2 regions of the Nocardia sp. NPDC005745 genome follow, and region 2 is predicted to be linked to the other one. Evidence: riboswitches for the same ligand, from Rfam matches in the RefSeq annotation. Region 2 holds a riboswitch; the other holds the start of a gene.

Region 1 (15,481 bases), on a different contig from region 2:
GCGCCAGTGCCCAGCCGCGGATGTGGACGGCCCATACCGCGCCCCATTGGTCGCGCATCGCCAGCTGAGTGGTCAGGGACGCGTGCGTCACGGCGAGCGCTTGCTCCGGGTCACCGTGTTTGGTCAGTGCGATAGCCCGGGCCAGGCCGACCCAGGACGTCGCCCACCGCGCCCCGGAGCGCTCGGCGTGCTCCAGGTGCCGCCGGGAGATCTCCAAGGCCTGCGCGGGTGTGCCGAGCAACGCCGCGGCCAGCGCTTCGAACAATTCGCTCATCGCGGCCCCACCACGGTCGCCGTCGACGGAGAACTTCTCTCGCGCGCGGGCCAGCACCGCTATCGCGCGCACGTCGCGGTCCACCAGCATCATCTCGGCGCCTCGGGCGAACTCGACCGGGGCGGGCAGACCGAGGTCGCGGTCGGGGTGCTCGCGCCAGCCCGCCCGGGCGGCGCCGTCGGGCGCGCACAGCGCCACACACTCGTCGAGCGTGCGTTCGGCGTCGTGGTGCAGGCCTTGGCACAGGCTGATCCACGCGATCAGCGACATCGTCGTGACCTGCAGCGCCAGCGGCGGCGGGTCGAGTTCCCGGCTGGCGGCCAGCGTGCGCTCGGCCCAGTGGCGCGGTTCCCGCAGCGAGCCGGTGAGGAACGGGCAGCGCAGCGCGATCAGCCCGGCGGCGATCTCCAGCCCGACGGCGGCCTCCTCCGCGGTGGCGAGGCTGCCCGCCATCGCGCACAGCAGGTTGTCCCAGGCTGCCCGCGCCCAATCCAGCAGCCGCTGTTCGTCCGGGCCGAACCATCCGGCTCGGGCGGCGACGACCTTGTCGCGGTAGTAGCGGCGGTGCCCGCGCGCCAGCCGGGCCGGTTCACCGCCGCGTTCGCTCGCGCGCTGCTGGGCGAACAGGCGAACGCTCTCCAGCAGCGAATACCGCACCGTGGTCGCGGTCAGATGCACCGAGACCAGCGATTGGTCCGCCAATCGCTCGAGCAGGCCTTCGATCTCGGCGCGGGCCAAGCCGTCCGGCTCGTCATCGGCGCAGACCGCCTCGATCGCCTCCAGTTCGGCGCCGACGTCCGATTCCTCCGCATCCGCGTTGTCGTGGTCCACGTCGTACCCGGCCGCGAACACCGACAGGCGGTCGAACAGCAGCCGCTCTTTGTCCCCGCACAGGTCGTAGGACCAGGCTATGACATCGCGAATGCCTTGGTGGCGCGCCTCGGCACCGACGCGGGGACCATGCGACCAGCGCAGCCGCCGGTCGGTCGCCTCACCGCTGAGGTCACGCAGGATCATCGGCAGCGGCTGCCGCAACAGCCGCGCGGCGGCCAGCCGGATGTAGAGCGGATGGTTGTGCACGTGACGGCAGATCGCCACAGCCAGCTCGGTCTCGTCGTCGGCGACGGCGTGCCCGGTCAATCCGGCGCGGGCCCGGAAAAGAGCCAGCGCCTGTTCCCGCGACAGCGCGGGCACCGGCACCAACTGCTCGTCGACCCATCCGATCGCCTCTCGGCTGGTGGCCAGCACCGTGAGGCCCGGCGCCGCCTCCAGCAGGTCGGCGATCACCCGGCCCGCGCCGTCCAGGACGTGTTCGCAATTGTCCATCACCAGGATCGTCTGCAGGGTGCGCCCGACCGCGTCGCGGCGGCGCAGCGTGTCCAGCACCGCCTCCCACGCCGAGCGTCCGGAGAAGTCGGCGTCCATCAGCGAGCGCGCGACCTGTTCCTCGACCGCCGCCGCGTCGGCGTTACGCGAGAGCAGCGCCAAGCGCACCCAGTGCACCGGAACACGGCGCGCCTTGTGGAACCGGTGCACCGCTTCGGTCGCCAGCCGTGTTTTGCCGATGCCGCCGGCGCCGATCAGCGTGACCAGGCGGGTTCCGCCCAGCAGCGCCATCCCGATCCGCTCCAGCTCACGTTCGCGCCCGACGAAATCACTGGCGGCCGCGGGTGGGAGACCCGGACTCGACGCACGTCCTACCGACACAACAGTGCAGCGTAGTCCGGTCGCATCCGCAGATTCGCGGGTCTCTACCGATGTGCCGCGCCCACCTATACGCGGACTATTGCGCTGTCGCGGTAGTTCACGACCGGAAGGACACGACGGTGGGACAGATACTGGTACTCGGGGCGGGCGAATGCGGTTTACCCCTCGCCCATCGTCTGCTGCGCGGCGGCCGGGTCGTCACGCTGGTGACCGATCGGGACGCCGAGGCGGTGCTCACCGGCACGGTGACCAGCACCCAGGTCAAGTTCCCGCCGACGCTCGACCTCGAATCGGACCTCGGCCTGGGCTTCTGGCGCTCGACCGCCCCGAACATCGAAGGCATCCGGTTCACCATGGCCGCCGACCGGGCGACGGTGGTGACCTGGGCCGGACGATTCACCCGCCCCGCGCAGAGCGTTGATCAGCGGACGGTGTTCGCTCGCTGGCTCGGCGAGTTCCTGGCCGCGGGCGGCGACCTGCGCATCGCCGAGCCCTCGGTGGCCGAACTCGACCGGGCCGCAGCCGACTACGCCCTGACCGTGGTGACTCGCGCCGGTCGCGAACTCGCCGACTGTTTCGAGGCCGATCCGGCGTGGCCCGCGCCCGCCGCCGCGCTGCGGCGGCTCGCCGTGCTGTACCTGGACGGTGTCGAGCCGGACCCGGAAGGCCTCGGCTCCTACACCGCGCTACCCGAGCACGGTGAAGTGATCTCCTATCCCGGGCTCACCGGACGGCCGGGGCAGGAACGCCGCTGCGAGATCTTGCTTTTCGAGGCGCGGCCGGGCGGCGCGCTGGACGTATTCGACCAGCACGGCACGCCGGCACAGCGCTGGTCACTGGCCAGGCGACTGCTGGAGGCGCACCTGCCCGCCGAACTCGCCGAGCGCTACCGGCACGCGGAACCGACCGACGCCGGGGCCACGCTGGTAGGGGCGGTGACCCCGCTCATGCGCCGTCCGGTGGGCACCCTCCCCTCGGGACGGCCGGTGCTGGGCGGAGGCGACGTCGTCTGCCGGATGGATCCCGGTGGTGCGCAGGGCGCCAACAACGCCGTGCACTGCGCGATCCGCTACGGCGAGGCGATCCTGCACGACCCCGACGGCCCCTATGACCGCGCGTGGATGGAATGGGCGGCCGCGCCGTGGCTGACGGCTGTGGCGCACCCCGCCGCGCGGTGGACGGCGACGGTGCTCGATCCGCCCCCGGCCATGCAGGAGATGATGCTCGCCGCCCGGGACGAACCGGCGCTGGCCGATGCCTTCGCCGACACCTTCGCGCGACCGGCGAACCTCGCCCGGCTCGCACCGAAAGTGCCGTCCTGACCGATTACCGGATCTCAGGATCGCCAGGGCTGCGTTGCCGGGAAGACGACCGGCAGTGCGGCCAGGGCACGGTGGAAAGGCCCTGGCCGCCACGTCAATTCGCGCACGGGCACGGCGGGCCGCAATTCCGGCAGCGCGTCCAGCAGCTGGTCGACCGCATCCTGGGCGATGAGATAGGCCGGGCTGCGGGCGGGGCACGCGTGCGGTCCGGCGCCCCACGCCAGATGCGACCGGTTGCCGCTGTGGTTGTGCCCGCTGATCGCCGGGTCGTTGTTGCAGGCGGCGAAACTGATGACGACCGGTTGGTGGGCGGGCAGCCAGACGTCATCGATCAGGATCGGCTGGCGTGGATAGGTGACCGAGAAATTGGCCATCGGCGGGTCGGTGAACAACACCTCGTCCAGCGCGTCGCGAGTGGACAGGCTGCCGCCGAGGACGTCGCCACCGAACCGGTCGTCGGTGAGAATCAGCAGCAGGGTGTTGACGATCAGATTCTGCAGCGGTTCGATTCCCGCGCCGTAGAGCACGACGAGCTGGTGGATCACCTCCGCGTCGTCCAGGCCGGCCGGATGCCGCAGCAGTCGCGTGGTGATGTCCCGGCCCGGCTCGGCGCGCTTCAGCTCGATCAGCCGCAGCAGGGCGGTGCCGAGCATGCGGTTGCCCTCCTCGGCGTCCACCCCGTCGAACACGGCGGCGGTCGCGGCGGCGACCTCTCGCCCGATCTCCGGCGGGCAGCCCAGCAGGGCGTTGATCACCTCGAAGGCCAGCGGAAGGGCGTACTGGGACACCAGATCGGCGCTGCCCGCCGTGCCGAAGGCGTCGATCAGCCCGGCCGCGATCCGCTCCACCGTTTCGTGCAAGGCGTGCAGGTCGACGGCGTTGATGCTCGCGGTGTTGACCTGCCGGTAGCGCGCGTGCGCCTCGCCCACGCTGCGCATGGCGTTGGGGCGCCACTCCAGGACCGGCAGCACCGGGCAGTCGGCGGGGACGTTCGCCTGCCAGGCGCGCGGGTCGGCGGGAAAGTGCTGCGGGTCGTGCATGATTCGCACGGCGGTGTGGTAGCTGAGCACCAACGTCGCGGGCACGCCGGGGGCCAGCTCGACCGGCGCCATCGACCCGTAGCGGGCCCGCATGTCCCGGTAGGCGCGATGTGGATCGGTCGCGAAATCCGGCGAATACAGCGGTATCCGCTCGATCCGGTGGTCGATGGGCGAACCGTGGTGGGCGCCGGATTCGTTGATGATCCGGTCGAGATCTCGGGGCGTGGTCAAACGCGTGACTCCCACAGTAGAAGCGTTTTCGGCGAGCGCGGGGTGAGCGAACTCGGCGCGGATCCTCGCGACGCCGTCGTTCGGTCCATGCGGCGCACCGCTGGGCCGCGTCTTCTCGACGGCGCAGCGGCTCGACACACAGGATGGTCCCGTAGGTAGGGTCCGGGCATCGGTAGGGGCGGCCTGCCTGCGGCGATGCGATCACTCGTCCGCGCGGCATCCGCCCCCACACCGGCCACGGTCAAGCAGCCGCGCGCGGCTTCGTCCGCGCTCCCGAACCCGTTGGTGATGCTGAACATTCGCTGAAGGCGGTCGGGCCGATCGAGCGGTCGGGTGCGCTGCGAGGCGCCTGCCGCGTGCTCGCATCGCCGGGAGCACAAGCACTTCCACGCGCGGACGGCTGGTGTATAACTTCCATCGGCCCGGTCGATTCCACCGACAAGCGATAGCGAGACACGATGCACGGTTACCTGAATCAGGTGTCCCAAGGCACGACCCCCTCCGGCTATCCGACGCGTGAGCCCGAGACCCACGTGGTCGCACCGCCCCGCCCGGCGGATCTCGTCGTCAGCGCACTGTTGTGGTTCCTGCCCGCGACGCTGGCCGCGATGTCGACCATCCTCGCGCCGTGGTTCCTGATGGCGGGGGGCATCTGCGCGTCCAAGCCCGAGTGCCGGGTCGACACCAGCGCGGGCGTGTGGATCATGGTCGGGGGCGGGATCGTGGGATTCGCCGTGGGGGTGCTGCTCTCGGGTATGGCGGCCCGGCAGGGGCGGGCGTTGTTCCCCGGCGCGCTCGTCGGTGCGGTGCTGGTCGTGCTGGCCTGGTTCGCCGCCTCGTTCCTCATGGGCTGAAACGCCGGGCGGCCGGATGAACGTCCGCCCCGACTCTTCTCCCCCGGCACGGAAAATGGCGCGGGTGTACTATTCGCCGGAATCACCCCACCGCGGGAGCTCGGGTACGGCCGGGCTGAGAGGGCGAACCGCACGCGTCGCCGACCGCATGAACCTGTCTGGGTAATGCCGGCGTAGGGAGAGCGTTTCCGTCATGTCGTCATCGACCCGCGCGAACGCGCACGAAGCCCCCCTGACCCTCGATCAGCCCGCACCGAAAGTGCTCTCGTTCTGGGACCAGAGTGCGTTCTGGGCCAATCTCGGCGTCAGCCTCTTCGCCTTCTCCGGGGCGTACACGGTGCTCGCGCCGAACGCCGAGGGGGCCGCGCAGCTCTCGATCGCGGCCGGAATCCTGGCGACCGTCCTGGGCACCCTGATCGGCGCGGCGATGCTCGGCGCCGCGGCACTGACGGGTGCGCGCACGGGACAACCCGCGATGGTCCTGCTGCGCGGGCTGTTCGGCGCCAGGCTCAGCTATCTGCCCACCGCGCTCAACATCGCTCAGTTGATCGGCTGGGGAACGTTCGAGCTGATTGTCATCGGTGACGCGGCCGAGGAACTGTTCGGCGGCGGCCCGCACTGGCTCTACGTGGTGGCCGCGGGCGTACTGACGACGGTACTCACGATCTGGCCGCTCGGCTCGGTACGGTTGCTGCGCAGATTCGTCACCGCCGGCGTCGTGATCGCCCTTGTCTGGTTCTACGCGCAGTTCTTGCGCGCCGGTCTGCCCGATCTGCGGGCGAACCCGGGCCCGAGCGGGGGTGGGCCGTTCGGCGTCGACTGGAACCTCTTCTGGGTTGCCACCGATGCCGCCTTGGCCGTCTCCATCTCATGGGTGCCGGTCGCCGCCGACTACACCCGGCACGCACGCTCCGGTCGCTCGGCGTTCGGCGCGGCAGGCGGGGCCTACGCGCTCACCCAGATCATCGCCTACGTCCTCGGCCTGTTCGCGCTGGCGCTCGCGACCGGCGAAGGCGGACCGTACGCGCCTTTCCTGCAGGTGAGCCTCGGTGCCCTGTTCTTCTTCGTTTTCGTGCTGCGAGAGGCGGATCAGTCCTTCGCCAATGTCTATTCCACCGCCGTCTCGATCCAGAATCTGGCACCGCGCGTCGATCGCCGGGTGCTCTCGATCGGCCTCGGTGCCCTGATCACGATTCTGGCTCTGCGGTTGAACATGGCGAACTACTTCGGCTTCCTCGGGCTGATCGGCTCGGTGTTCGTGCCGCTGCTCGGCGTGCTCGTCGCCGACTTCTTCTTGCGTGCCCGCCGCGAGTGGAACACCGCATCGGACGCGCCAGCGCGCTGGGGCATGGTGGCCGCCTGGCTGACCGGGTTCGCCGTATATCAACTGGTCAACCCGGGTGACGCCGGTGCGTGGACGCGATTCTGGGACGGCGTCCGGCAGGCTGTGCACTTCATCGGGCAGGCGTGGATGAGCGCATCGCTGCTGTCGTTCCTGGCGGCGCTGGCGGTGGCCTGGCTGGTCGGCAAGGTGACGGCGAAGACCACATCGGCGTAGTGAATTTGCCACCATGGAGGGATGGGCCGGATCAGGATCGGTACGTCGGGCTGGGTCTACCCGCCGTGGCGCGGAACGTTCTACCCTCGGGGCCTCGCGCACAAGCGCGAATTGGCCTATCTGTCGGAGCGACTCGACAGCGTCGAGATCAACGGCTCGTTCTATTCGTTGCAGCGCCCGTCCAGTTACCAGAGGTGGGCGGAGCAGACTCCGGACGACTTCCTGTTCGCGGTGAAGGGCAGCCGCTTCATCACACACATGAAGCGGCTGCGCGACGGTGACGAACTGCTGGCGAACTTCCTCGCGTCCGGCCCGCTGGCGCTCGGGCCCAAACTGGGCCCGATCCTCTGGCAGCTGCCCCCGACCTTCCGCTTCGACGCCGACGTGCTGGACGACTTCCTGTCCCGGCTCCCCCGCGGCACCGAGCAGGCCGCCGAGATCGCGCGGCGCCACGATCACCGCGTCGACCCCGCGCACACCAGCACCGATGCCGACCGGCCGGTGCGGCATGCCCTGGAGATCCGGCACGACAGCTTCATGACCCCGGCGTTCACCGATCTGCTGACCCGTCACAACGTGGCCCTCGTCGTCGCCGACGCCGCGGGCAAGTATCCGCTGCTCGAAGAGGTCACCGCCGACTTCGTCTACATCCGGTTGCACGGGCACGACGAACTCTACGTCAGCGGATACACCGACGAGGGCTTGGACATGTGGGCGGAGAAGATCCGTTCGTGGGCGGGATCGTGCGACGTCTACACCTATTTCGACAACGACGCGAAGGTGCGGGCGCCCCGCGACGCGATAGCGTTGCGCGAGCGCCTGGAACCGGTCGTCCGGCCCGCGGGGTGAGGCCGGTGCGGCAGGTCGCGGTCTGCGGGCCGAGAGAGTGCACGCAGCAGGAAGCGGAGTGGGCCCGCGCGGTCGGCGCGCTCTTGGCGCGCGCGGGGGTGACCGTGCTGTGCGGTGGCGGTACCGGCGTGATGGCCGCGGTCGCCGCCGGCACCGCCGAGGCCGGCGGGCTGGTGATCGGCGTGCGTCCGGACACCGATCGCGCCGCGGTGTGTCCCGCGTTGTCGGCGGTGCTGTTCACGAACATGGGTGAGGCGCGCAACGCGATCCTCGTCGAGTCGGCGGACGCGGTGATCGTCATCGGCGGCTCGTGGGGCACGCTGTCGGAGGTCGCGCTCGCGCGGCGGCGCGGCGGGATTCCGGTGGTCTCCCTGGGCGGTTGGGAGATTCGCGAGGCGAACGGGCGACCGGTGGCTGCCACGGTGGTCGCGGCCGACCCGGCAGACGCGGTGCGCCGGGCGCTGGACGGGATCACGAGGCCGAGCCGACCTGATATCGCCGGGCTGGTTACCCACCGCCACAGTTGTTTCGGCATGCCGATGCCCCTGATCTGCTCTGACACAAACCTTTCCGATCACGCAATCTTGCGTGCCATGCAATTTTCGCTACGGTGGAGACGCCGGTCATCCGGGAGGCACTGCGGCAACTGTCCCTTCTTCCAGGAGCATTTCCGATGGACGTACCGTCCCAGCACACTCTCGCCGTCCCCGGCGCCACCCTCTACTACGAGGTCCGCGGCGCCGGACCGCTGTTGTTGCTGATCCCCGGCGGCAACGGCGACGCCGGGACTTTCGACGGCATCGCCGAACGTCTCGCCGACCGCTACCGCGTGGTCTCCTACGACCGGCGCGGTTTCACCCGCAGCCCCCTCGACGGACCGCCGGACGATCGCGTGGCCACCGACGGCCTGGACGCCGCGGCGCTGCTCACGCACCTGACCGACCAGCCCGCCCACGTGCTCGGCAGCAGCTCGGGTGCGATCGTGGCACTCGAATTGCTGCGCGTCCGGCCGGAACTGGTGCGCACGCTCGTCGCGCACGAACCACCGCTGGCCACGCTGCTGCCCGATGCCGAGAAGTGGCTGACCTTCCTGGACGGCATCCACGAACAGAGCAGGACCGAGGGCACGTCCGCGGCCATGGCGGCGTTCGCGAAGGGCGTCGGTCTGCGGATCGCGCCGCCTCCGCCGGGTGAGCAGCTGCCGCCGCAAGCCGTCGAGATGGTGCGGAGGATCCAGCGGAACCTGGTGTTCTGGATGGAGCACGAGCTGAGGCAGTACCCCCGATACACCCCGGATCTCGCGGCGTTGCGCGCGTCGGCGGACCGCCTGGTGCTCGGGGTCGGGCGCGAATCGCGAGGCACCTTCCCGGCGCTCCCGAACGCCGCGCTCGCGAAGGAACTCGGGCTGGATCTCGTCGAGTTCGCGGGCGATCACGTCGGCTACCGCAGCGCACCCGACGAGTTCGCCGCCCGGCTCGACTCGATCCTCACCCGCGACGACCGGTGACGCCGTCGCGGCGGCAGGTCAAGCCGACTGCCGCAGCGGATGCAGGGCAGCCAGTGCCCGCAGGGCGTCGGCGCGCGAAATGGGCTGATCGTTCTCCAGGGCGGCCAGCTCCAGTTCGATCCAGTCGCGAATGAGTGCGGACATGGTCACGTTGCGCTGCTCGGCGGCCTTCTTGACGCGCTGGTGTAGATCCAGCGGGATGCGCAGCGACGTGGTGACGGTGACCGTGTCCTCGGCGCGCAGCGGCGGGGGCAGCTCGGCCGGGTCGACGGGCGCGTCGCTGTATTCCAGACCGGACAGGAAGTCCCGGACGTCCTCGGGGTTCGTCGGATAGTCAGTCATCGGCGTGCTCCCAACGCTCGAGTTCGGCCACCTGGGCTTCGGTCATCTCGACCGCGCCCAGGATGTCCCACTGCCAGCCTTCGGTGCGGCGGACAGCGACGATGAGCGGCCGGCCCGTCTCGGTTCGGCCCCACACCGTCAGGACCGCGAGTTCGTTCCGGCCACGCGCCCACCGAGGCCATCGGCGGGCGCCCATGAGCACCTGCAGCACTTCGCGAGGGTCGATCCCCACCAGCGACAACAGTGCCCACTCAGGCCAGTTATAACCCACGATCAGCGATAATACAAGTGTATTGCACGGGAGCTCACCGTGCTCTCGCCCGGGACAGATTCCAGCTCTGCCAGGCGTCTCCGTCGAGGTCCGCGCGCAGCCGGGTTCGCACCTGCGTGCGCAGCGGCTCGGGGAGCCGATCGGTCGCGGGCAGGATGTCCGGCGAGAGAGTCACCAGGTATTCGGTGTCCAGCGTCTTGCCCCGCTGCCAGCGATCGATGTTCTTCTCGGCGATCAACCGCTCCGGGTCCAGGACGGCCAGCGCCAGCAGCGTCGCCATCGCGGTGCCCACCACGGCGCGCGGCAACCACGCCCGGCGCAGCCGCAGAACCGCGGCCGACACCAAGACGTAGACCAGGCCGAGCCACAGTTCGCAGACTTCCACCAGCAGGCGCAGCACCGTGAACCCGTAGGCCTGCTGGTAGGTCCACATCCGGCCGAGCGCCGAGGCGACGATCACCAGCGCGAGCACACTCACCGCCACCAGCAGCCCCCGCAGCCACCACCGGTCGGCGGCAGTGTCCTGGGCCGCCCAGCGCAGCACGACCATCAGCACCGCGAGGGTCAGCACGGTCACGGCCGACAGTTGCCAGAAACCGGTGCGCGCGTATTCGGCGTAGGTCAGGCCCGACGTCTCCTGGACGTAGTCGTCGCCACCGAAGAGCACCACGAACTGGGTCGCGACGAACGCCGCGAACAGGACCGCGAGCGCACCGACCGGCAGCGCCCATTCCGATCGGCGCAACGTTCGCCCGGCCACCGCCGCTGTGGCGGGCGGCGGTGGGCCCGCCAGCAGGAACAGTGCGCCGAGCGTGCCGAGACCGGCCACCGCGAACAGTGCGATCCAGCGCGCCACCGACGGCATGTCCACGTCCGGCGTCACGGTCTCGAGCAACGCCGCGAACATGGCGTCGGCGCTGCCGAGCAGCGGAACGAACACCGTGAGCAGCGCGACGGTCACCGCTGCCGACAGCCCGAGTCGCCGCGCACGCGGCGCGTTCCCGCTACGCACGCGGGCGGTACCGGCGTAGGCCCACGGCACGGCGGCAGCCGCCGCGAGCCAGACGGCGAACGCGTCGTAGAGGATGCCGTTCGCCGAGCGGCGTGCGACGACCGCCAGCGAACCGGCGACGCATGCCGCGACCACGCACAACGCGAACAACCAGCCCGCGGCGCGGACGGCGCCTACCGCGAGCAGGGCGAGGGCGAGCGCCGCCCACCACAGCCGCCCCGCGTTGAACCGAGCAGAACCGGTGCGGGCCGTCTGTCGTCCGGACGTCGCCTCGACCGCACCATCGCTCGTCGTACTCGCCGCTCGCCCGCGGGCATTGCGGTCGACGAGGAACACTGCCGTCGCGGCGACACCGGCCGCGAGGAGCCACCCGATGCCGGGCCGGTCCCAGTGGATCAGAACCGCGGCAGCCGATCCGGAGACGAGCGCGGCGAGCGCCACCCCGGGAGGGCAAGCGACCCCTCGCCACTTCGACGGACGCGGGGGAAGCGTCGGCCAGGCCACCGGCGGACCGGCCTTCTCCGCGCGCGCCTCGGCCACCGCGACCCCTGAGTGCCCCGGCGGAGCCCACACCGATGCCGGCGTGGCGGGGACTGCGCTGGAATCGGTTGCCGATGGCGCGGATTCAGTTGACACCGGGTCGGGAGCCGACGCTGATTCGGGTTCTGGAGGCATGGTTCGTTCCTTCGATGGGCGTGCGGAATCACCCCGGGTCCGCGCCTGCGGTCCGGGTCGGGTGGTGTGGCAGATCAGCGTCCGGGCAGAACCACCCGGATGCGGGAGCCGGGATCGGCGACGGCGATGGTGCCGCCGTGCAGGTCGACCACCCACCGGGAGATGGCCAGGCCCAGTCCGGTGCCTCCGCCCGCGGTGCGGCCGCCTCTGGTGAACCGGTCGAACACCTGGGCGCGTTCGGCGAGCGGAATGCCGGGGCCGTCGTCCTCGACGTCGATCACGGTCTCGCCCTGCGATGCGCGCACGGCCAGGCGGACTTCCCCGCCCGCGGGCCCGTGCCTGGCGGCGTTGTCGAGCAGGTTGAGCAGCACCTGATGCAGGCGGGCACGGTCGGCGTACACGCGGGCGGCGCCGGGCAGCACCTCGGTGCGGAAGCGCACGCCGCGTCCGAGCGCGGCGGTCATGACCTCCGCTTCGGCGACGACGTCGGCCAGCAGCGGCGCGATCGGCAGATCCTCACGATCGAGCGGGAAGGCGCCCGCTTCGATGCTGGAGAGGTCGAGCAGTTCCGAGACGAGCAGCGTCAGCCGTTCGGTCTGGGCCAGCGCGGTGCGCAGGGTCGCCGGGTCGGGTTGGGAGACGCCGTCCACCAGGTTCTCCAGCACCGCGTGCAACGCCGTGATCGGGGTGCGCAATTCGTGCGAGACGTTCGCGATCAGATCGCGGCGTTGCCGGTCGGCAGCCGCCAGGTCGGCGGCCATCTGGTTGAACGCCTCGGCGAGTTGCCCGACTTCGTCGCGCGAACTCGCCCGCACCCGCAAGGTGTAGTCGCCGTGAGCCATCCGCTTCGCCGCCGCGGTCATCTCCCGCAGCGGCCTGGTGATGCCGTGGGCGAGGAACTGCGAGGTGATCAACGCGATCACCACCGCGGTGAGCGTGGTGCGCGGCGGCAGCCACCCGATCTTGAATCGGAAGAATCCGAACGCCACACCGCCGGAGCACAGCATGAGGATCGCGAGCTTCAGCTTGATCGACTTCACCGGGTCCAACGGCCGCGGCAGCAGCTCGGCCACGCTGTCGCCGAGCCTGCGCCACTCGCCGGAAAGAGTGCCGGACATCGTCTTCCGCACCCGCGGCGCGTTCTCGGGACCGGCGCTCATCGGGCTTCCAGGGCGTATCCGACGCCGCGCACGGTACGGATCAGGTCGGCGCCGAGTTTGCGGCGCAACGCCTTGATGTGGCTGTCGACCGCGCGGGTGCCCGCCGCGTCGGACCAGTCCCAAACGTCTTCGAGCAGTCGCTCCCGCGCGAGCACCATGCGCGGACGCCGGGCGAGCCGGGCGAGCAGATCGAATTCCAGCGGCGTGAGCAACGCCTCCACCTCCGCGCGCCAGACCCGGCGCTGGTCGACATCGATGCGGAGGTCTCCGACCAGGATCGTCGCGCCGTCGCGGTCGGCCGCCCGGTCCATCCGGCGCAGCAGCGCGTGTACCCGGGCGGCGAGCACGCGCAGCGAAAACGGCTTCGTCAGATAATCGTCCGCGCCGACACCCAAGCCGACTAGCTGGTCGGTTTCGTCGGCGCGCGCGGTCAGCATGAGCACGGGCACCGCGCGGCGCGCCTGAATGCGACGGCACACCTCCAGCCCGTCGAATCCCGGCAGCATGACGTCGAGCACCACCAGGTCCGGGTCGACGGCCTCGGCGGCGGCGACAGCCGAGGGGCCGTCGTGTGCCAGCTCGACGGTGAACCCCTCCGCCCGCAGGCGCGCCGCGACGGATTCGGCGATGGTCATCTCGTCGTCCACGACCAGGATCCGCCGTACGGTGTGCGCCGGTGCGCTGTGTTCCATGCACCGAACCCTAACCACCGGTTGTGGAGAGAACCGGCGTCATTTGTGGAGATTGCGTGTGCATGGGCGGGCGGTGCGGCACTCGTTCACGGCCGGGGCCACGGACGCTTGTCGATGCGTTCGATGTCGGTGTTGAACCGCTTCAGGAATCCGGCGAACGCGGCGACGTCCTCGGCGGTCCAGTCCGACAGCACGCGCTCGAGAGCGCGGACGTTGTAGGCGCGTTCGGCATCGAGCTGGCGCCCGCCCTCGGCGGTGAGGCGGAACTTGCGCGCCATGCCGCCGTCCGGATCCGGAATGCGTTCGACGAGACCGGCTTCGCGCATGGCGGTCGTCTGGCGGTGCAGCGTGGAGGTGTCCAGACCGAAGGCGTCGCTGAGTTCGCCCACGGACATCGGGCCCTGCACTCGCAGCCTGTTCAGCACCGTGTAGGCGCTGCGGTCGAGGTGGCCGCTACCCCGGCGGGCCTTGGCGCTGAGGCTGTGCCGCCCCAACAGCATGGTTTCGAACTCCACCGAAGATACGGGCTTGTCCACACAACGCTCCTGCCGATATCCGCCGCTACGGGCTCATCTCCGCACGTATACCACACCCACCTGCGCGGACCAGCGCAATTGCATAGTGCAACTCTTGTGCATAATGCAATCCATATGTACTGTACACACAGATCGAATAGAGAGGGAGATCCGCGTGGCAGCACCATCGGAAGTCCGGTCCGAGGGCATAGTCGGTGTACTCGCGGCGGCGGGCATCGTCGCCGCCCTGATGCAGACCTTGGTGGTGCCCCTGATCGGGGACCTCCCCCGGCTCCTGGGCACCACGCCGTCCAACGCCTCCTGGGTCATCACGGCGACACTGCTCGCCGGTGCGGTGGCCACGCCCATCACCGGCCGCCTCGGCGATCTCTACGGCAAGCGGCGCATGCTGCTGGCGTGCACGGTTCCGCTCATCGGCGGTTCGCTGGTCTGCGCGCTGGCGAGCTCGGTCGTGCCGATGATCGCCGGACGCGGCCTGCAGGGCATCGGCATGGGCGTCGTGCCGCTGGGCATCAGCGCGTTGCGGGACCTCCTGCCCACCGAACGGCTCGGCACGTCCATCGCGGTGATGAGCGCCTCGATGGGGATCGGTGGCGCGCTGGGCCTTCCGATCGCCGCCGCGGTCGCCGAGAACGCCAGTTGGCGCGTGCTGTTCTGGGGCTCGGCCGTGCTCAGCGCCGGCGTGGCCACGCTGATCTGGCTGCTGGTGCCCGCCATCCCGGCACGCGGAGGCGGCGGCTTCGACGTGCTCGGCGCGCTCGGCCTCGGCACCGCGCTGGTGTGCCTGTTGCTCGCGGTGTCCAAGGGCGCCGACTGGGGCTGGACGAGCGGAACCACCCTCGGCCTGTTCGCGACCGCGCTCCTGGTCCTGGCGGTCTGGGGCTGGTGGGAACTGCGAACCGCCGACCCGCTGGTGGATCTGCGAGTGACCGCGCGCAAGCAGGTACTGCTGACCAACGCGGCCTCGATCGTGGTCGGGTTCGCCATGTACGCGCAGTCGCTGATCATCCCGCAGCTGCTGCAACTGCCGGTGGTCACCGGTTACGGCCTCGGGCAGTCCATGCTGGCGATGGGATTGTGGATGGCCCCCGCCGGTCTGGTGATGATGGCGGTTTCCCCGCTGGGCGCCCGGCTTTCGGCCGCGCGCGGCCCGAAGGTGACGCTCATCGTGGGCAGCATCGTCATCGCCCTCGGGTACGGCTCATCGGTCCTGCTGCTGGGATCGACCTGGGGTCTGCTCGTCGTGACGTGCGTGTGCAGCGGTGGCGTCGGCCTCGCCTACGGCTCCATGCCCGCGCTCATCATGGGCGCGGTCCCGCTGTCGGAAACCGCGTCGGCCAACAGCTTCAACACCTTGATGCGCTCGATCGGGACCACGGTGTCCGCGGCGGTCGTCGGAGTCGTCCTCGCGCAGATGAGCACCGGGCTCGGTGGACACACCATCCCCACCG
Region 2 (15,481 bases):
CAAGCCGCCATGATCGACCCGCCGCGCGAGACGATGCCGGTCACCCGCTTGGCGGTCAGCGGGATGTAGCGCAGCAGCACGCCCGCGTGCACGGTCATGTAGTCCACGCCCTGCTCGCACTGCTCGATCACGGTGTCGCGGTAAATCTCCCAGGTGAGCGCGGTCGGGTCGCCGTTCACCTTCTCCAGCGCCTGGTAGATCGGCACGGTGCCGACCGGGACGGGGGAGTTGCGCAGGATCCACTCGCGCGTCTCGTGGATGTTCTTGCCGGTGGACAGGTCCATGATGGTGTCCGCGCCCCAGCGGGTCGCCCACACCATCTTCTCCACCTCCTCGGCGATCGAGGAGGAGACGGCCGAGTTCCCGATGTTCGCGTTGATCTTGACCAGGAATTTCTTGCCGATGATGGTCGGCTCGAGTTCCGGATGCTTATGGTTGGCCGGGATCACCGCGCGGCCCGCGGCGACCTCTTCGCGCACCAGCTCCGGCGCGACGCCTTCACGCGCGGCGATGAAGCGCATCTCGGGCGTGACGATGCCCTCGCGGGCCCAGGCGAGCTGGGTGCGCGGGCCCGCCCCCTCTGATCTGGGCCAGGTGTCGCGCAGCTTCGGTAGACCGCCTTCGAGATCGATCGTCGCCGTCTCGTCGGTGTACGGCCCAGACGTGTCGTAGACATCGAAGTGCTCGCCATTGGTCAGATTGATCCGGCGCACGGGTATGCGCAGGTCTTCGACTTCGAGATAGTGCTTGACGCTGCCCTCGATGGGGCCGGTGGTGACGCTGTCGACTGGTGCGGTTGCGCCGTCGGACGCAGCGGCGGGTGCCATCTTTTCCTCCCTACGCCGGCATTACCCGGTCAGGTTCATACGGTCGACGGCCCTGACGCCTCTCGGCTAGCCGTCCTCTCAGCCCGCTGGTGCGAGCCCCCGTTGGTTGTGAAATTTTCCCGCCCGACCATACCCGGACCGCCCGGCCGCGTGCCCGGCGATTCGCCGCGATCGAGCGAACTCACAGGCAGTGGACATCGGTGACGACGTGCCGAGGCGCGGCTGGAAGTCGCGTGCCGGGATGAGGCGCTGCTGAATACCCGGGAGTCCGGCCAGGCGCTCAGGAAGGTGTGGCGGCGGACTCCGCGCGACGAACAGGCGGTGCAATCGACCTGGGAGCATGCGTGTTCGGTCGGTGTGGCGCCGACGGCGAGGGCGCCCGGCCAGGCGGCATGCCCGGGATTCCCGGTCGAGATCACAACTCTTCCGGTTTGGCCGAATGGCCGGGCGCGCCGCGGGTGCGGCGGGCTTCTTTCATCTCGGCTTCGTAGAGGTGGCGGCGACCGTCGAGCAATTCGTCTCGGGCGGCCCGGTCGATTTCGCGGAACAGGGCGTAGTAGCCGTCGTCGTATTCTTCGATGATCTGGAACGTCCAGCGTCCGGCCAGCACGTTGCGACCGATCAATTCGGTGGATATCCGGTCGGCGATGCGGGCATGGCCCGCCTCGCGGAACAGCTCCACGGCCTCGTCGAGCGCCAGGTCGGCGCCGCCGGTCAGCTGGTGGAAGGAGTACAGGTGACCGCGGGCGCGTTCGATGATCTCCAGCGCCTCCGACAGTTTGCCGGTGGCGGCGACCGTGGTGTCGTCGACGCCGTCGGGCCTGCGGTGCGCTACGTCCGGGCGATCGGTCATGACCTCGCTCCTTGTCTGGCGGATGCAACCGTAGCGCGGCGTACCCGGAAGGGGGCGAGCTCAAGCGCTGGAAGATTGCTCGGGGTTCAGCGCGGATGCGCGGGGCGGATGCGGCCGGTGACCTCGCCCAATCCGATGCGAGACGTTTGAGGACCGGGAGCAGATGCCGTGATCGTCACTTCGTCGCCGTCTTCGAGAAAGGTGCGTTGCCCGTCGTTCACCGGAATCGGTTGACTCCCACCCCAGGACAACTCGATGAACGACCCGCGCTGGTCCGGTTCGGGGCCGGAGATGGTGCCCGACGCGTACAGATCACCGGGGCGGGTAGCAGCTCCGTTCGCGGTGAGATGAGCGAGCATCTGCGCCGGTGACCAGTACATCCGGGCATAGGGCGGGTGCGCGACCGGTTGCCCGTTCCACGCCACGGTGAGATCGATGTCCAGGCCCCACGCCTCGTTACCCCGCAGGTAGGGCAGCGGCGCGGGCGACTGCTCGGGCAGCGGTATGCGCGCGGACTCCAGTGCGGCCAGCGGCGTGATCCACGGTGCGAGCGAGGTCGCGAACGACTTACCGAGGAAAGGTCCGAGTGGTTGATACTCCCAGGCCTGGATATCGCGCGCGGACCAATCGTTGACCAGCGCGACGCCGAAGACCCGGTCGGCGAATTCGTCGATGCCGACCGGCACGCCGAGCCGCGAGCCGACACCGATCACGAAGCCGAGTTCGGCCTCGATGTCCAGCCGCCGGGAGGGGCCGAACTCCGGCGCACCGGATTCGGATCGGCGCTGCCCGCACGGCCGCGCCACCTCGGTGCCGGACACCACCACGGTCCCCGCCCGCCCGTGATAGCCCACCGGCAGGTGGCGCCAGTTCGGCAGCAGCGGGTCGCCGTCCGGCCGGAACAGGCGGCCGAGATTCGTCGCGTGATCAATGCTCGCGTAGAAGTCCACGTAGTCGCCGATCCGTACGGGCAGCCGTAGTTCCACGTCGGACAGGGGATGGACCGCGGCGCTGTCCAGCTCGCCTTCGACCGCCTCGCGAATCCGGTCGCGGACCGCGCGCCAGCGTCCGGGCCCCTGCGCCAGGAAGGCGTTCAGGCTCGGTTCGGCGAACACCGGATCATCCAGGAGCGCGAGCACATCGACGACGTGTTCGCCGAGCCGCACACCCACCCGGTGGCTTCTTCCCCTCGGTGCGAACACCCCGTACGGCAGGTTGTCCGGACCGAACAAAGACTCCGGGGATACCTCGACCCTCGTCCTCACGCGGGGCCCCGCCCGGACCAGGTCCACGCGTAGGTCGGGTCCTCGCAGGCCAGGGCGCCTTCACCGAGTTCCAGCGGACGGAAGGTGTCCACCATGACGGCCAGCTCGTCGAAGTACTCGATGCCGATGCTGTTCTCGTAGGCGCCGGGTTGCGGACCGTGGGCGTAACCGCCGGGGTGCACCGACACCGAGCCCTGGGTGATCCCGGAACCCTTGCGCGCCTCGTAGTTGCCGCCGCAATAGAACATGACCTCGTCGGAATCGACGTTGGAATGGTAGTACGGCACGGGGATCGACAGCGGGTGGTAGTCCACCTTGCGCGGCACGAAATTGCAGATGACGAAGTTGCCGCCCTCGAATGCCTGATGGACGGGCGGCGGCTGATGGATGCGCCCGGTGATCGGCTCGAAGTCGGCGATACTGAACGTGAACGGATACAGGCAGCCGTCCCAGCCGACCACGTCGAACGGGTGGGTGGCGTAGACCATCCGGGTGCCGACGACCTGCCCGCCGGCCCGGTGTTTGACCAGCACCTCCACCTCGGTGCCGGTCGCGGTGATCGTCTCGGCCGGTCCGTGCAGGTCGCGCTCGCAGTACGGGGCGTGCTCGAGCAGCTGACCGAACTTCGACAGATAGCGCTTCGGCGGAGTGATATGGCCGGCAGCCTCGATCACATACGCTCGCAGCGGTTCCGGGCCGGTGGGCCGCCAGCGATGCGTGGTGGCTCGCGGAATGAGCACTTGATCGCCCTGCCGCGCGTGCAGCGCGCCGAACACGGTCTCGACCACCGCCGCGCCGGACTCCACGTACACCAGTTCGTCGCCGATAGCGTTGCGGTACAACGGCGATCCGCCCTTGGCGACGACGTAGGAGATGCGCACGTCGGCGTTGCCGAGCAGCAACCGCCGCCCGGTGACCGGATCGGTCTCCGACGGGGTGTCGCCGGGAAACAGGTTGTGCAGCCGCAGATGACGATGGCGCAGTGGATGATTCGGCGTGGTCCGCTGATCGGGCAACTCCCAGACCGTCGAATCGACCAGCGCGGGCGGCAGGCCGCGGTGATAGAGCAGCGAGGAGTCGCCGGAGAAGCCCTCCTCGCCCATCAGCTCCTCGTAGTAGAGCCGGCCCTGCTCATCCCGATGCTGGGTGTGCCGCTTCGGCGGTACCGCACCCACTTGCCGATAGAACGCCATGACCGTTCCTCCGCCAACCGGTGGTCGGATAGTTGATCACCATCGTAGTGCGGCCGCGTCGCCTATCAGGCGTTTCGCAGGGCGCGGTAGACCGCGGCCCCGACGAACGCGCCGAGATCCGCCGGTGTCCAGCCCTCCTGGTCCGCGAGCAGCGCGCGCACCGCCCCCTCGCCCGCGGAGACCCACTGCTCCACCAGCACGGGCAGCTTGCGCTCGGCGTCGGCGGTGCCCCACGCGCGCAGCGTCGGTCGCAGCAGTTTGGCGCAGCGCTCGATGACCAGCTTGCGGCCGCGGCCGAACGACTTCGCCACGGCGGGGTCGGGGTTGCCGTAGACCAGCCGCCAGGCATCGGGGCGGCTCGCGGCCTTCGTCAGCAGCGCGCGGAACCCCTCGACGAACACGGTCTCGTCCGCGTCCACGTCGCGCGGCGTCACCACCTCCAGCACGCCGCTGACCAGGTAGCCCTCCTCGCGTTGGATCAGCGCCTCGATCAGCTCGACCCGATCGGCGAAGCAGGCGTAGACCACCGGCCGGGTCACCTTCATCCGCTCCGCGATCGCGGCCATGGTGACCGCGGCGATGCCGTTGTCGACGGCGATGGCCAGCGCGGTGTCGAGCACCTGCGGGCGGCGGCGCTCCGGGCCGAGGTGCTGCGCCCGTTGCCGTTGCCCCATGGCCGAGTCGCTGTTCACCCCGCCCAGCCGGGCGCCGGTTGCCCGGTTTCCACTGCGGCGCGGGAAGGGCGGCTGCGCCGGGCGGGTCACGAGGGCCCGGGTCCGTCGGCGAAATCGGCGATCACCGGAGCGTGATCGCTGGCCCCCTTGCCCTTTCGTGCCTCGCGATCGACCATCGCGTCCGTCACGGTGGCGGCGAGCGCGGGGGAGGCGAGGATGAAATCGATGCGCATCCCTTCCTTGCGCGGGAAGCGCAGCTGGGTGTAGTCCCAGTAGGTGTAGACGCCCGGCCCCGGTGCGAACGGACGCATGACGTCCGCGTACCCGGCGTCGACGACGGCCTGGAAGGCATCGCGTTCCGGTTTCGACGTGTGCGTCTTGTCGGCGAAGTACTCCACGGACCAGACATCGTCGTCGGTCGGCGCGATGTTCCAGTCGCCCACCAGCGCGATCTTGGCCTGCGGGTCCTCGGCCAGCCAGCGCGCGCCGTTGTCCCGCAGGGCGCCAAGCCATTCCAGCTTGTAGGCGTAGTGCGGGTCGGCCAAGGTGCGGCCGTTGGGTACGTACAGGCTCCACACCCGCACGCCACCGCAGGTGGCACCGATCGCGCGGGACTCGACGACCGGCGTGCTGATCAGCGACTCGCCCGCGTCCTTGTCGAAACCAGGTTGCTCGGGGAAGGCGAATTCGACGTCGGCGAGGCCGACCCGGGAGGCGATCGCCACTCCGTTCCACTGGTTGATGCCCAGGTGGGCCACTTCGTAGCCCAGTTCGTCGAAGCGCTCGAACGGGAACTGGTCGTCCCGGCACTTGGTCTCCTGAAGGGCGAGCACGTCGATGTCTTGGCGGTCGAGCCAGTCCGCGACACGGTCGAGCCGGGAGCGGATCGAGTTGACATTCCAGGTGGCGAGACGCACGGCGGCCTTCCTTCGCGCGGGTGACAGGTCTGTTCTACCGCAGGCCGCCGGACCCGGCGAGTGGCTCCGGCGCGGCGTAGCGGTAGGCGTGGTGTTCGACGAAGCCCAGTTCGCGGTACATCGCGCGGGCCGCCTCGTTGGTGGCCTCCACCTGGAGGTAGGCGTGTGTCGCGCCGCGGTCGTGGCCCCAGCGAACCAGCTCGGCGCAGACCAGCGAGCCGAGCCCGTGCCTGCGGTGCGCGGCGGCGACGGCCACACAGGTGAGGCCGACCCAGCGGCGTCCGTCCGGGGCGGTGGTGAGCGCGCCGCGGCCGATCGCGATGGGGCGCGGCAGGCCGAGCGAGGCGAAGCCGAGTTCGCCGTCGAGGACCGCGGTCAGCACCTCGGGATCCGGTGGAGGAATCGCCTGCCCGGTGTGAACTTCGCCGCCGTAACGGTGCATCTCCAGCCAGTCGGCGTCAGGGGCGGCGGCGATCCGCACCATCGAAGGACCCTGGGGCAGCACGAAATTGTCGATGTCGATGGCGAGAATGAGCGTTTCTCGCCAGCTGTGCCAGCCGGGCGGCACGGGGGCCAGCCGATCGGGCAGCGCGAGTTGCAAGGGCAGGCCGTGCGCGGTGTACCACTCGCCGATCCGGTGCAGCGTCTCCGCGGACACGGTGGCGGGCGCCTCGGAACTGCCCAGCGGCACAGCGGAGTTCGCGCGGCCGGTGTACCCGCGACCCGCACGCGCCAGCCAGCCGTCGATCCACGCGTGTTCCACGCCCGGCCAGGCGTAGGCGGCCGCGGCCTCCAGCGCGCGGATCTCCTTGGTGCGAATCGGCCTTGGTCCGAGCGCTTTCAGCGCCACCACGCGCTCCGGCGCCACCGATACGACCGTGCCGTCGGCGCCGCGCACGGTCGGCGGATCCAGCGCGACGAGTTCGCCGATCACGTCGGTCAACGGTTGGGGATAACCCGCGGGCAACCGATAGCGCAGCACCACGCGGCGGCCGAGCGGAATATCGGGCAGGCCGGCGGCGGGGTCAGTCGTCATGCCCGAACGGGTCGGGGTCGGTGCCGGGCAGCCAGCTCAAACCCGGTGTGCCCCAGCCGTTGCGTTTGATCGCCTTCTTGGCGGCCCGTGCGTTGCGGCCGATCAGCACATCCACGTAGAGGAACCCGTCCAGATGCCCGACCTCGTGCTGGAGCATGCGGGCGAAGAAACCCTTGCCCTCCACCTCGACCGGCTCGCCGTGCTCGTCGGTGCCGGTCACCTTCGCCCATTCGGCGCGGCCGGTGGGGAACTGCTCGCCGGGTACCGACAAACAGCCCTCCTCGTCGTCGTCCGGGTCGGGCATGGACTCCGGGATCTGCGAGGTCTCCAGTACCGGGTTGACCACCACGCCGCGGCGCCGGGTCGCGGCGCCGTCCGCGCCCAGGTCGGGGCAGTCGTAGACGAACAGGCGCAGCGGAACGCCGACCTGGTTGGCCGCGAGACCGACGCCGTGCGCCGCGTCGAGCGTCTCGTACATGTCCGCGATGAGCGGAGCCAATTCCTCCGGCGATCGGGTGACCCGTTCGGTCGGGTTGTGCAGAACCGGGTCGCCGACGATCACGATCGGGAGGATTGCCATGGGCCAATTATTGCCGTGGGTGCCACGTCACAGCGCTTCGGGTACCGCGGCTACCGGCAGGTAGGGAACACGCCGCGTCGTGGCCAGGGCGATTCCCGGGCTGCGTGGTTGAATGTTCCGCGACGTACAAGCACCATTTTCGTCTGGTGGTCACTCGGCGAGGGAGCGAGATGGACGGCGCAGCGGCACGGAATCTTTCCGAGAGCCAGGACGGCCCTTCCGCGAGCGAAGATGTCACGACAGGGCAGGCTCCGGCCGACCAGGCGGACGGCTCCGGGTTGAGCCGTCGCGAACTCGACATCCTGGCTTTCGAGCGGCAGTGGTGGAAGTACGCGGGGGCCAAGGAGGAGGCGATCCGCGAGCTGTTCGCCATGTCGCCGACCCGCTACTACCAAGTGCTCAACGCGGTGGTGGACCGGCCGGAGTCGCTGGCCGCCGACCCGATGCTGGTGAAGCGGCTGCGCAGGCTGCGCGCGAGCAGGCAGAAGGCGCGTGCGGCGCGGCGGCTGGGATTCCAGGTCTGACCCGGCGATGCGGACCCTGACCCGCCTCGTGCGACTAGGCTCGCGAGGGTGAGCTACCCGAATCCCACCTCCGGTGGGCCACCGTTGCGCGCCCTTGCGATGGTGCTGATCGCGTTGGCCATCGTCTTCGCCGGTCTGGGCGCGATGTCGTTGTCGAGTTCCGACGCCGACAGCGACGCCTCGGGAACCAGCGAATCGCCCACCTCGAGCGCGACGGCCGCGCCCCAGATCCGGGCGAGCACGACCACGCCCAAGGCGGCGACCTCGGTCGCGTCCTCGTCCACCGCGGTGGCGACGGTCACGCCGACCACGACCGCCGCGGCGACCACCTCCGCGGCGGCCCGTTCGGTCCCGGTGCGCGTGCTGAACAACAGCATGGTGCCCGGACTCGCCGCCAAGACGGCGGGCCAGCTCTCGGCGAGCGGGTGGACGATCGCGGAAACGGGCAACTACCCCGGCGCGAGTATCTCGAAAACCACTGTGTACTACGGCACTTCGCCCGGCGACAAGGAGGCGGCGCAGGCCGTCGCGGACGAGCTCGGCGCGTCGGTGGCGCCGAAGTCGGACGGAATCGGGGACACCGGACCGGGTGTAACGGTGATCGTCACGGGTAACTGACCCGTGTGGCCGCTGTTCGCACGCTCGGACCGGCGAACGTGAGGTGAGGGCGCGCCGCCCTGTCGGGGACACGGCATGGCGGCGTGGCATCATCTTGTCCGGTAACGAACGTGTCCACCCAGCTTTACTCGTAAACTCGGTACTCGTAAAGGAGTTCCCCGATGGCCCCGTCCACAACTCGCCGCCCGTCTTGGCGGACTGTGACCCCGGTGCTCGCGGTCGCGGTGTTCGGCCTCGCCGCCTGCTCGAACAGCCAGGAGTCGAGTGACGTCCAGGGAACCACCCCGCCGGTGTGGACCGGGTCCGCCGCCCCGGCCGGGCAGTCGAGCACCGAGCACGGCACGCCGAGCACGGAGCAGGGGGTGAACGTGCAGTTGAAAGACCCCTCCGGCGCCTCGGTGGGCACCGCGAACTTCGCCAAGGACGGCAACCACCTGCAGGTCACCGTCGAGGCCCACGGGCTGCGCCCCGGCTTCCACGGCCTGCATGTGCACCAGGCGGGCAAGTGCGAGCCGAACTCCGTCGCACCGACCGGCGGCCCGGCGGGCGACTTCCTCTCCGCCGGTGGTCATCTGCAGGTCGGCAGCGCCAACGCGCATCCGGCCAGCGGTGATCTGACCTCGCTGGAGGTGCGTGGCGACGGCGTCGCCAAGCTGGTCACCACCACCGACGCGGTGACGCTGGACGACGTGAAGGGCAAGGCCCTGATCATCCACGCCGACGCCGACAACTTCGGCAACATCCCGAATCGTTACAACCGCGCCGATGGCGTCGCGGGTCCTGACGAGACGACCCTAGCGACGGGCGACGCGGGCGGCCGTGTCGCCTGTGGCGTGATCCAGTAGCGCGGTGGTATATGGCCGGGGCAGGAATCGAGCACGTTCCCTTCGAAGGTTCGCCTCGGCCAACGATCGGGGTCGAATGGGAGATCGCCTTGGTGGACAAGGTGACCCGGGATCTGTCGAATACCGCCGCCGAGGTGTTCGATTCACTCGGTGAGCTGCGGGCCCACGACGGCACCCCGCAGGTGACCAAAGAGCTGCTGCGCAACACCGTCGAGTTCGTCACCGGCGTGCACGAGACCGTAGGCGCCGCGGTGGAGGACCTGACCGGCACCATGAACACGGTGCGGCGCGCGGCTGAGCCGCTCGGCGTCGACCTGTTCTGCGCGGGCACCCATCCGTTCGCGCAGTGGTCGGCCCAGCAGCTCACCCGGTCGGAGCACTACGACGAGCTGATCGAGCGCACACAGTGGTGGGGTCGCCAGATGATGATCTGGGGCGTGCACGTGCACGTCGGAGTTTCGCACCGCGACAAGGTGTTTCCGATCCTCAACTCGTTGCTGCTGTCGTATCCGCATCTGCTCGCGCTGTCGGCGGGCTCGCCGATGTGGTCCGGATCGGACACCGGCTACGCCAGCAACCGGACGCTGATGTTCCAGCAGCTGCCGACCGCGGGCCTGCCGTTCCAGTTCGAGAACTGGACCCAGTTCGAGCATTTCGTGCACGACGAGGTCAAGACCGGTGTGTTCACCCAGCTGGGCGGCATGCACTGGGACATCCGCCCGGCGCCCAAGTGGGGCACCATCGAGGTGCGGGTCTGCGACGGCATCTCCACGCGCGCCGAACTCGCAGCACTGGCCGCGCTCATCCATTGCCTGATCGTCGACCTGGACCAGCGTGTCGAGAACGGCGAAACCCTGCCCACCCTGCCGCCGTGGCATGTGCAGGAGAACAAGTGGCGGGCCGCCCGGTACGGACTGGACGCGATCATCATCACCGATGCCGACAGCAACGAGCGCTTGGTCACCGACGACCTGGACGATCTGCTGAACCGGCTGGAGCCGACGGCGGCGCGACTGGGCTGCGCGGACGAACTCGCGATGGTCGCCGAGATTCCCAAGCGGGGCGCGTCCTATCAACGGCAGCGCCGCGTCGCCGCGGCATCGCAGGGCGACCTGATCGCGGTGGTGGACGCCCTGGTCGAGGAGCTGAAACAGTAACGTCCGGGCGCGGATAGGTCGGCTGTCGTTCAGCTGGCCAGGGGGATGGCGTTCATCCCCCGTTTACTATGGTCGGATGCTAGTCGAAGACCCGGGTGCCAAAGCAGGAAGCGCGGTATCGCGCCGTCCCGTACCGCGGACTCGGGTCCGGGTCACCGCGGCGGTGGCCGCGGTCCCTGTCCTGCTGATCGTGTTGCAGGTCGTCGCTGTCTGGCAGGGGTTCGACGGCCCGCTCGAGAGCGTGGCGCGGGACTACATCGGCACTCCCAAGTCCATGTCGGTGCCCTGGGCGGGGCTGGTCCTTGCACTGGTGGGCATCTCGGCCCGCCGCAGACTGGTCGCGGTGGGGGTCGCGGTCGCCGTCGACGTGGTGTGGGCGGGCGCCCGCTTGCTGGCCGGAGAGCCGTTCGTGATCGGGAACGGGCCGGTGATCGTGCTGACCGGCCTGGCGCTGGTCGCGTGGCTGCGCTGGTCCGGCGCCGAACGGCGGAACGCGCTGCACGCGGCCGCGCTCGGCGCGCTGCTCATACTGGCCACCAAGGTCGGCGACGTCTGGCTGCACGTCACCGTGATCGGCAGGCCGACGGTGCTCGACGAGTACGTGATCCTGGCCGACCACGCGCTGGGCGATCCGTCGTGGGTGCTCGGCCGGGCGGTCGACGCGCTCGGGCCGGTGGTCTACGCGGTGCTGCACTGGGTCTACATCGAGTTGCCCGTGGCGGCCATCGTCGTGGCGGTGTGGCAGCTGCGCGGGGTGGTGTCCTCGGGGCGGTGGCCGTCGCACTATCTGGTGCGAACCTTCCTGGTGCTCGGATTGATCGGTCCCCTGGTGTACGTGCTGTTCCCGGTGGTCGGGCCGATGTTCGCGTTCGGACCGGACGGAAACGGGCTGCAACTGGGCAACTACTGGCCGGGTGTGGTGCCGCCGATCGACCGGAATCCGCTGCCGCTGCCGTTCGACGCGGCGATTCCGCGCAACTGCATGCCCTCGATGCACACGGCCTGGGCGCTGTCGGTGTTCCTGCACACCCGCCGCGACAGCGACGGCGAGCCGGCCCCGGCCTGGCTGCGCTGGGGCGGCGCGTTCTGGCTGCTGGCCACCCTCACCGCCACCCTCGGTTTCGGCTACCACTACGGCGTCGACCTGGTCGCGGGCGCGGTGCTGTGCCTCACCGTCGAATCGGCGCTGCGCGAGCCGGAGCGCGGCTGGGGATGGTTCCGGGTCCGGCTGGTCGGCTCCGGTGTGGTCGTCCTGGCCGCGCTACTGCTGGCCTACCGCTACCTCGCGGTGCCGATGGCCGAGTACCCGGTGCTCGCGGGCACCGTGGTGCTCGGGCTGCTGGCCGGACTGGCGGCCGCGTTCCACGCCACGTGGTTCGTGACCGTGCGGCAACCGCTGCGGGCCGAACGAGAGGTCGAACCCGCCACGCCCTGAGCGGGTGTCCGGGCGAGCCGGCAGGCGCGGGGGCGAGCCCGCCACGCCCCGAGCGGGGGTCCGGCCGAGCCGGCCGGCGCGGAGTCGAGCCCACTACGCGCTGAGCGGGGGTTATTCCACGTCGTCGTCGCGCAAAGCGTTGACGCGCAACAGACCGTCGCGGTAGCGCTGCTCGCGGTAGGCGGTGCGGCCGATGAGGTGGGCGATCACGGGGGCCGTGAGCAGGGTGAACAGCCCGACCAGCACCAGCGTCCAGACGTTGCCGTGCCCGCGCAGCTGGATCGCGGCGCCTGCCAGCACCAGGATCAGCCCGATGACCTGCGGTTTTGTGGCAGCGTGCATTCGGGTGAGCGTGTCGGGGAAGCGCACGATCCCGAGCGCCGCGGTCAGCGCCAGCGTCGAGCCGAACAGGATCAGGGCGCCCGCGAGCGCATGCCAGAGGTTCATTTGTCGTCCCGCACCCGGAATCGGGACACCGCGGCCGAGCCGAGGAATCCGACCAGCGCCAGCGCGACGATCGCGGGCACCACGGTGGTGTCGGCGCTGTAGGCCGCCCACACGGCCAGGCCGGAGGCGGCGATGGCCGTCAGCGAGTCGACGCCGACGACCCGGTCCAGCGTGCTCGGCCCCATGACGACACGGTAGGTGGTGAGCAGACCGGCCGCGGTCAGGATGACGGCGGCGATCACGGCGACGACGGTCACGATGGCACCTCCGGGAGCGCGGCGGCCCGGGAGCGCGGCCAGCCGGTCGGACGTTCGAACGCGTCGATCAGCAGGCGTTCCAGCCGCCGGGTGATCCGGTAGAACTCGTCCACCGCGGCGTCGCTGCCGACGTCGAGGACGTGGACGTAGACGACCCAGCGCCTGCGATCGATCTCCAGCACCATCGTGCCGGGGATCAGGTTGAGCACATCGGTCCACAGCACCAGCACCAGATCCGATCTCGTGCGGGCGTATACCCGCAGCACCCCGGATACCGGCATCGGAGCAGGGCGGATCGCGAACCAGGCGACCTGGAGGCTCGACTCCAGCGCGTAGTACGCGCTCGACACGATCAACGCGACCAGCGGAAGCGGGTTCAGCCGACCGGACACCGGCACGCGCGGCAGCGGCAGCGCCAGCATGATCAGCGCGCCGACCACCAGCCCGCCCAGCAGGTTCGCGACGCTGAGATCGCCCCACAGGGCGAGCCAGACCATGGTGAGCCACGCGAGTACGCCGATTCGGACGACCGTCTCGCGCCGCCGGCCGCGTCCGTTCTGCTCGACGCTCATCGCGGGCCTCCCGCATCGCCGCGCGAATCACCCAGTACCGCACCGATGTACACGCCGGGGTCGCGCAGGTCGGCCGCCGCCCGGTCGGCGATCGTGAGAATCGGGCCTGCCAGCACGGTCAGGCACAACCCGACCGTCACGAGCGCCGCGGTGGACAACACCATCAGCGGTGGCATCCGGCCGGGGTCGGTGCGCTCGTCGTAGTGCACGTCGGTCGCGTCCTCGATGAGCGTCGGGGGCTTCGCCGCGGTGAGATGGCCCTCCGGAGCGTCCGCGCGGGGCCGCCAGAACGCTTTGCTCCACACCCTGGCCACGGTATAGAGCGTGAGCAGGCTGGTGAGCACGGCGCCCCCGACCAGCACCCAGGCCAGCGCGCTGCCGCGCTCGGCGCCCGCCTGCAAGAGCGCCACCTTGCCGATGAATCCGGAGAACGGCGGTATTCCGCCGAGATTCAGCGCGGGGATCAGGAACAGCACCGCGAGCAGCGGGCTGGCCGCGGCGAGCCCGCCCAGTCTGCGCAGCGAGGTCGATCCGGCTTGCCGCTCGATCAGGCCGGCCACCAGGAACAGCGCCGTCTGCACCAGGATGTGGTGCGCCACGTAGAACACCGCGCCGGCCAGCCCGGACGCGGTGGCCAGACCGACCCCGAACACCATGTATCCGATGTGGCTGACCAGTGTGAACGACAGCAGACGGCGGATGTCGCTCTGCGCGATGGCGCCGAGGATGCCGACGAGCATGGTGAGCAGGCCGCATACCAGCAGCACCGAGTCGAAGCCGCCGTCGGGAAACAGCAGCGAGTGGGTCCGGATGATCGCGTACACACCCACTTTGGTGAGCAGGCCGGCGAACACGGCGGTGACCGGAGCCGGGGCGGTCGGGTAGGAGTCGGGCAGCCAGTTCGACAGCGGGAAGACGGCCGCCTTGATGCCGAACGCCACCAGCAGCACCGCGAAGATCGCCGTGCGGGTGCCGTCCGGCACGGCGCCGAACCGGACGGCGAGCTGGGCCAGATTCAGCGTTCCGGTGGCCGCGTAGGTCAGCCCGATGCCGGTGAGGAAGATCAGCGACGAGACCATCGACACCATCACGTAGGCCACGCCCGCCCGGATGCGCTCGGTGGTCGCGCCCACCGTCAGCAGCACGAACGAGGCCGCGAGCAGGATCTCGAAGCCCACGAAGAGGTTGAACAGGTCACCGGCCAGGAAGGCGGCCGAGACACCGGCGGTGAGAACCAGATATGTGGGCCGGTAGATGGAGGTGGGCTGCCGTTCGTCGCCGTCGCGGATGTTCTGGCCCGCGCCGTAGAGGGCGACCGAGAGCAGCACGATGGACGAGACGACCAGCATCGCCGCGGAGAGCCGGTCCACCACCAGCGTGATGCCGATCGGGGCCGCCCAGTTGCCGACCTGCAACGCGGTGGTGCCGTCCCGGTCGGCCAGATACAGCAGCAACCCGCAGATCACCACGACGGCGGTGAGCGCGCCGACGATGACCACGCTTTGGATGCGGGGCCTGCGACCGAACACGAGGGTGGCGGCGGCGCCGAGCAGCGGAACGAGTACCGGCAGCGGCGCGAGGATCGGCAGCAGACCGGGCGAGAGGTTCACTTCTCCGGATCCTCTCCGGCACGCCGCCGGGCGACATCCTCGTCTTCCTGATCGTTGGCGACGTCGTCGCTGGTGGTGAGCATGTAGGCGCGGTAGGCGAGGGCGAGCACGAATGCCGCGATGCCCATGGTGATCACGATGGCGGTGAGCACCATCGCCTGGGCGAGCGGGTCGGCCATCTCCTCGGTCTCGGCAGCGCCGCGGATGGGCGGCTTGCCGTTGGCGCCGCCCGCGGTGAGGATCAGCAGGTTCACCGCGTTGCCGAACAGGATCAGCCCGAGCAGCATCTTCGACACCGCGCGTTCCAGGAGCAGATAGACCCCGCACGCGACCAGGATGCCGATCACGATCAGCAGCGTCAGATTCGCCGTCATGCGCCGGAACCTCCCTTCGTGGCTGGGGTATCGGCGTCGGCCAGCTCGCTGTCCAGCCGCGCGCCGAGGCTGCGCAACACGTCCAGCACCAGGCCGACCACGATGAGATAGACGCCGAGATCGAACAGCAGCGCGGTGACCACCTTGACGTGGCCGACCACCGGCAACGAGACCTCGATGATCGCCGAGGACAGCGGCGGCGCGCCGAGCAGCAGCGACGAGACCGCGGTGCCCGCGGCCAAGGTGAGGCCCGCGCCGAGAACATGGCCCGCGTCGACGGGGAGCGCCTCGCCCAGT

The links. A riboswitch is a leader RNA that binds a small molecule or an ion and turns the genes downstream of it on or off. The one in region 2 is predicted to bind thiamine pyrophosphate.
Region 1: another riboswitch for thiamine pyrophosphate. It lies ahead of ABZ420_RS28815 (cytosine permease); the one in region 2 lies ahead of thiC (phosphomethylpyrimidine synthase ThiC).

Annotation. Positions count from the first base shown of each region.
Region 1 covers NZ_JBEXYF010000035.1:24,140-39,620, forward strand. The annotation lists gene ABZ420_RS28795 (AAA family ATPase) at 1-1,981, opposite strand, end outside; gene ABZ420_RS28800 (styrene monooxygenase/indole monooxygenase family protein) at 2,101-3,303, shown strand; gene ABZ420_RS28805 (cytochrome P450) at 3,318-4,574, opposite strand; gene ABZ420_RS28810 (hypothetical protein) at 5,033-5,428, shown strand; TPP riboswitch at 5,511-5,625, shown strand; gene ABZ420_RS28815 (cytosine permease) at 5,622-6,986, shown strand; gene ABZ420_RS28820 (DUF72 domain-containing protein) at 7,008-7,835, shown strand; gene ABZ420_RS28825 (LOG family protein) at 7,841-8,596, shown strand; gene ABZ420_RS28830 (alpha/beta hydrolase) at 8,509-9,342, shown strand; gene ABZ420_RS28835 (CopG family transcriptional regulator) at 9,361-9,684, opposite strand; gene ABZ420_RS28840 (hypothetical protein) at 9,677-9,955, opposite strand; gene ABZ420_RS28845 (DUF4173 domain-containing protein) at 9,990-11,507, opposite strand; gene ABZ420_RS28850 (ATP-binding protein) at 11,717-12,760, opposite strand; gene ABZ420_RS28855 (response regulator transcription factor) at 12,799-13,494, opposite strand; gene ABZ420_RS28860 (MarR family transcriptional regulator) at 13,581-14,030, opposite strand; gene ABZ420_RS28865 (MFS transporter) at 14,185-15,481, shown strand, end outside.
Region 2 covers NZ_JBEXYF010000013.1:48,593-64,073, reverse strand. The annotation lists gene thiC (phosphomethylpyrimidine synthase ThiC) at 1-827, opposite strand, end outside; TPP riboswitch at 818-940, opposite strand; gene ABZ420_RS15800 (hypothetical protein) at 1,243-1,680, opposite strand; gene fahA (fumarylacetoacetase) at 1,767-2,945, opposite strand; gene ABZ420_RS15790 (homogentisate 1,2-dioxygenase) at 2,942-4,138, opposite strand; gene ABZ420_RS15785 (TetR/AcrR family transcriptional regulator) at 4,204-4,812, opposite strand; gene ABZ420_RS15780 (exodeoxyribonuclease III) at 4,899-5,729, opposite strand; gene ABZ420_RS15775 (GNAT family N-acetyltransferase) at 5,764-6,765, opposite strand; gene ABZ420_RS15770 (peptide deformylase) at 6,755-7,345, opposite strand; gene ABZ420_RS15765 (DUF3263 domain-containing protein) at 7,516-7,869, shown strand; gene ABZ420_RS15760 (LytR C-terminal domain-containing protein) at 7,918-8,487, shown strand; gene ABZ420_RS15755 (superoxide dismutase family protein) at 8,649-9,332, shown strand; gene ABZ420_RS15750 (glutamate--cysteine ligase) at 9,344-10,489, shown strand; gene ABZ420_RS15745 (DUF5933 domain-containing protein) at 10,566-11,924, shown strand; gene mnhG (monovalent cation/H(+) antiporter subunit G) at 12,036-12,371, opposite strand; gene ABZ420_RS15735 (monovalent cation/H+ antiporter complex subunit F) at 12,368-12,628, opposite strand; gene ABZ420_RS15730 (Na+/H+ antiporter subunit E) at 12,625-13,200, opposite strand; gene ABZ420_RS15725 (Na+/H+ antiporter subunit D) at 13,197-14,810, opposite strand; gene ABZ420_RS15720 (Na(+)/H(+) antiporter subunit C) at 14,807-15,184, opposite strand; gene ABZ420_RS15715 (Na+/H+ antiporter subunit A) at 15,181-15,481, opposite strand, start outside.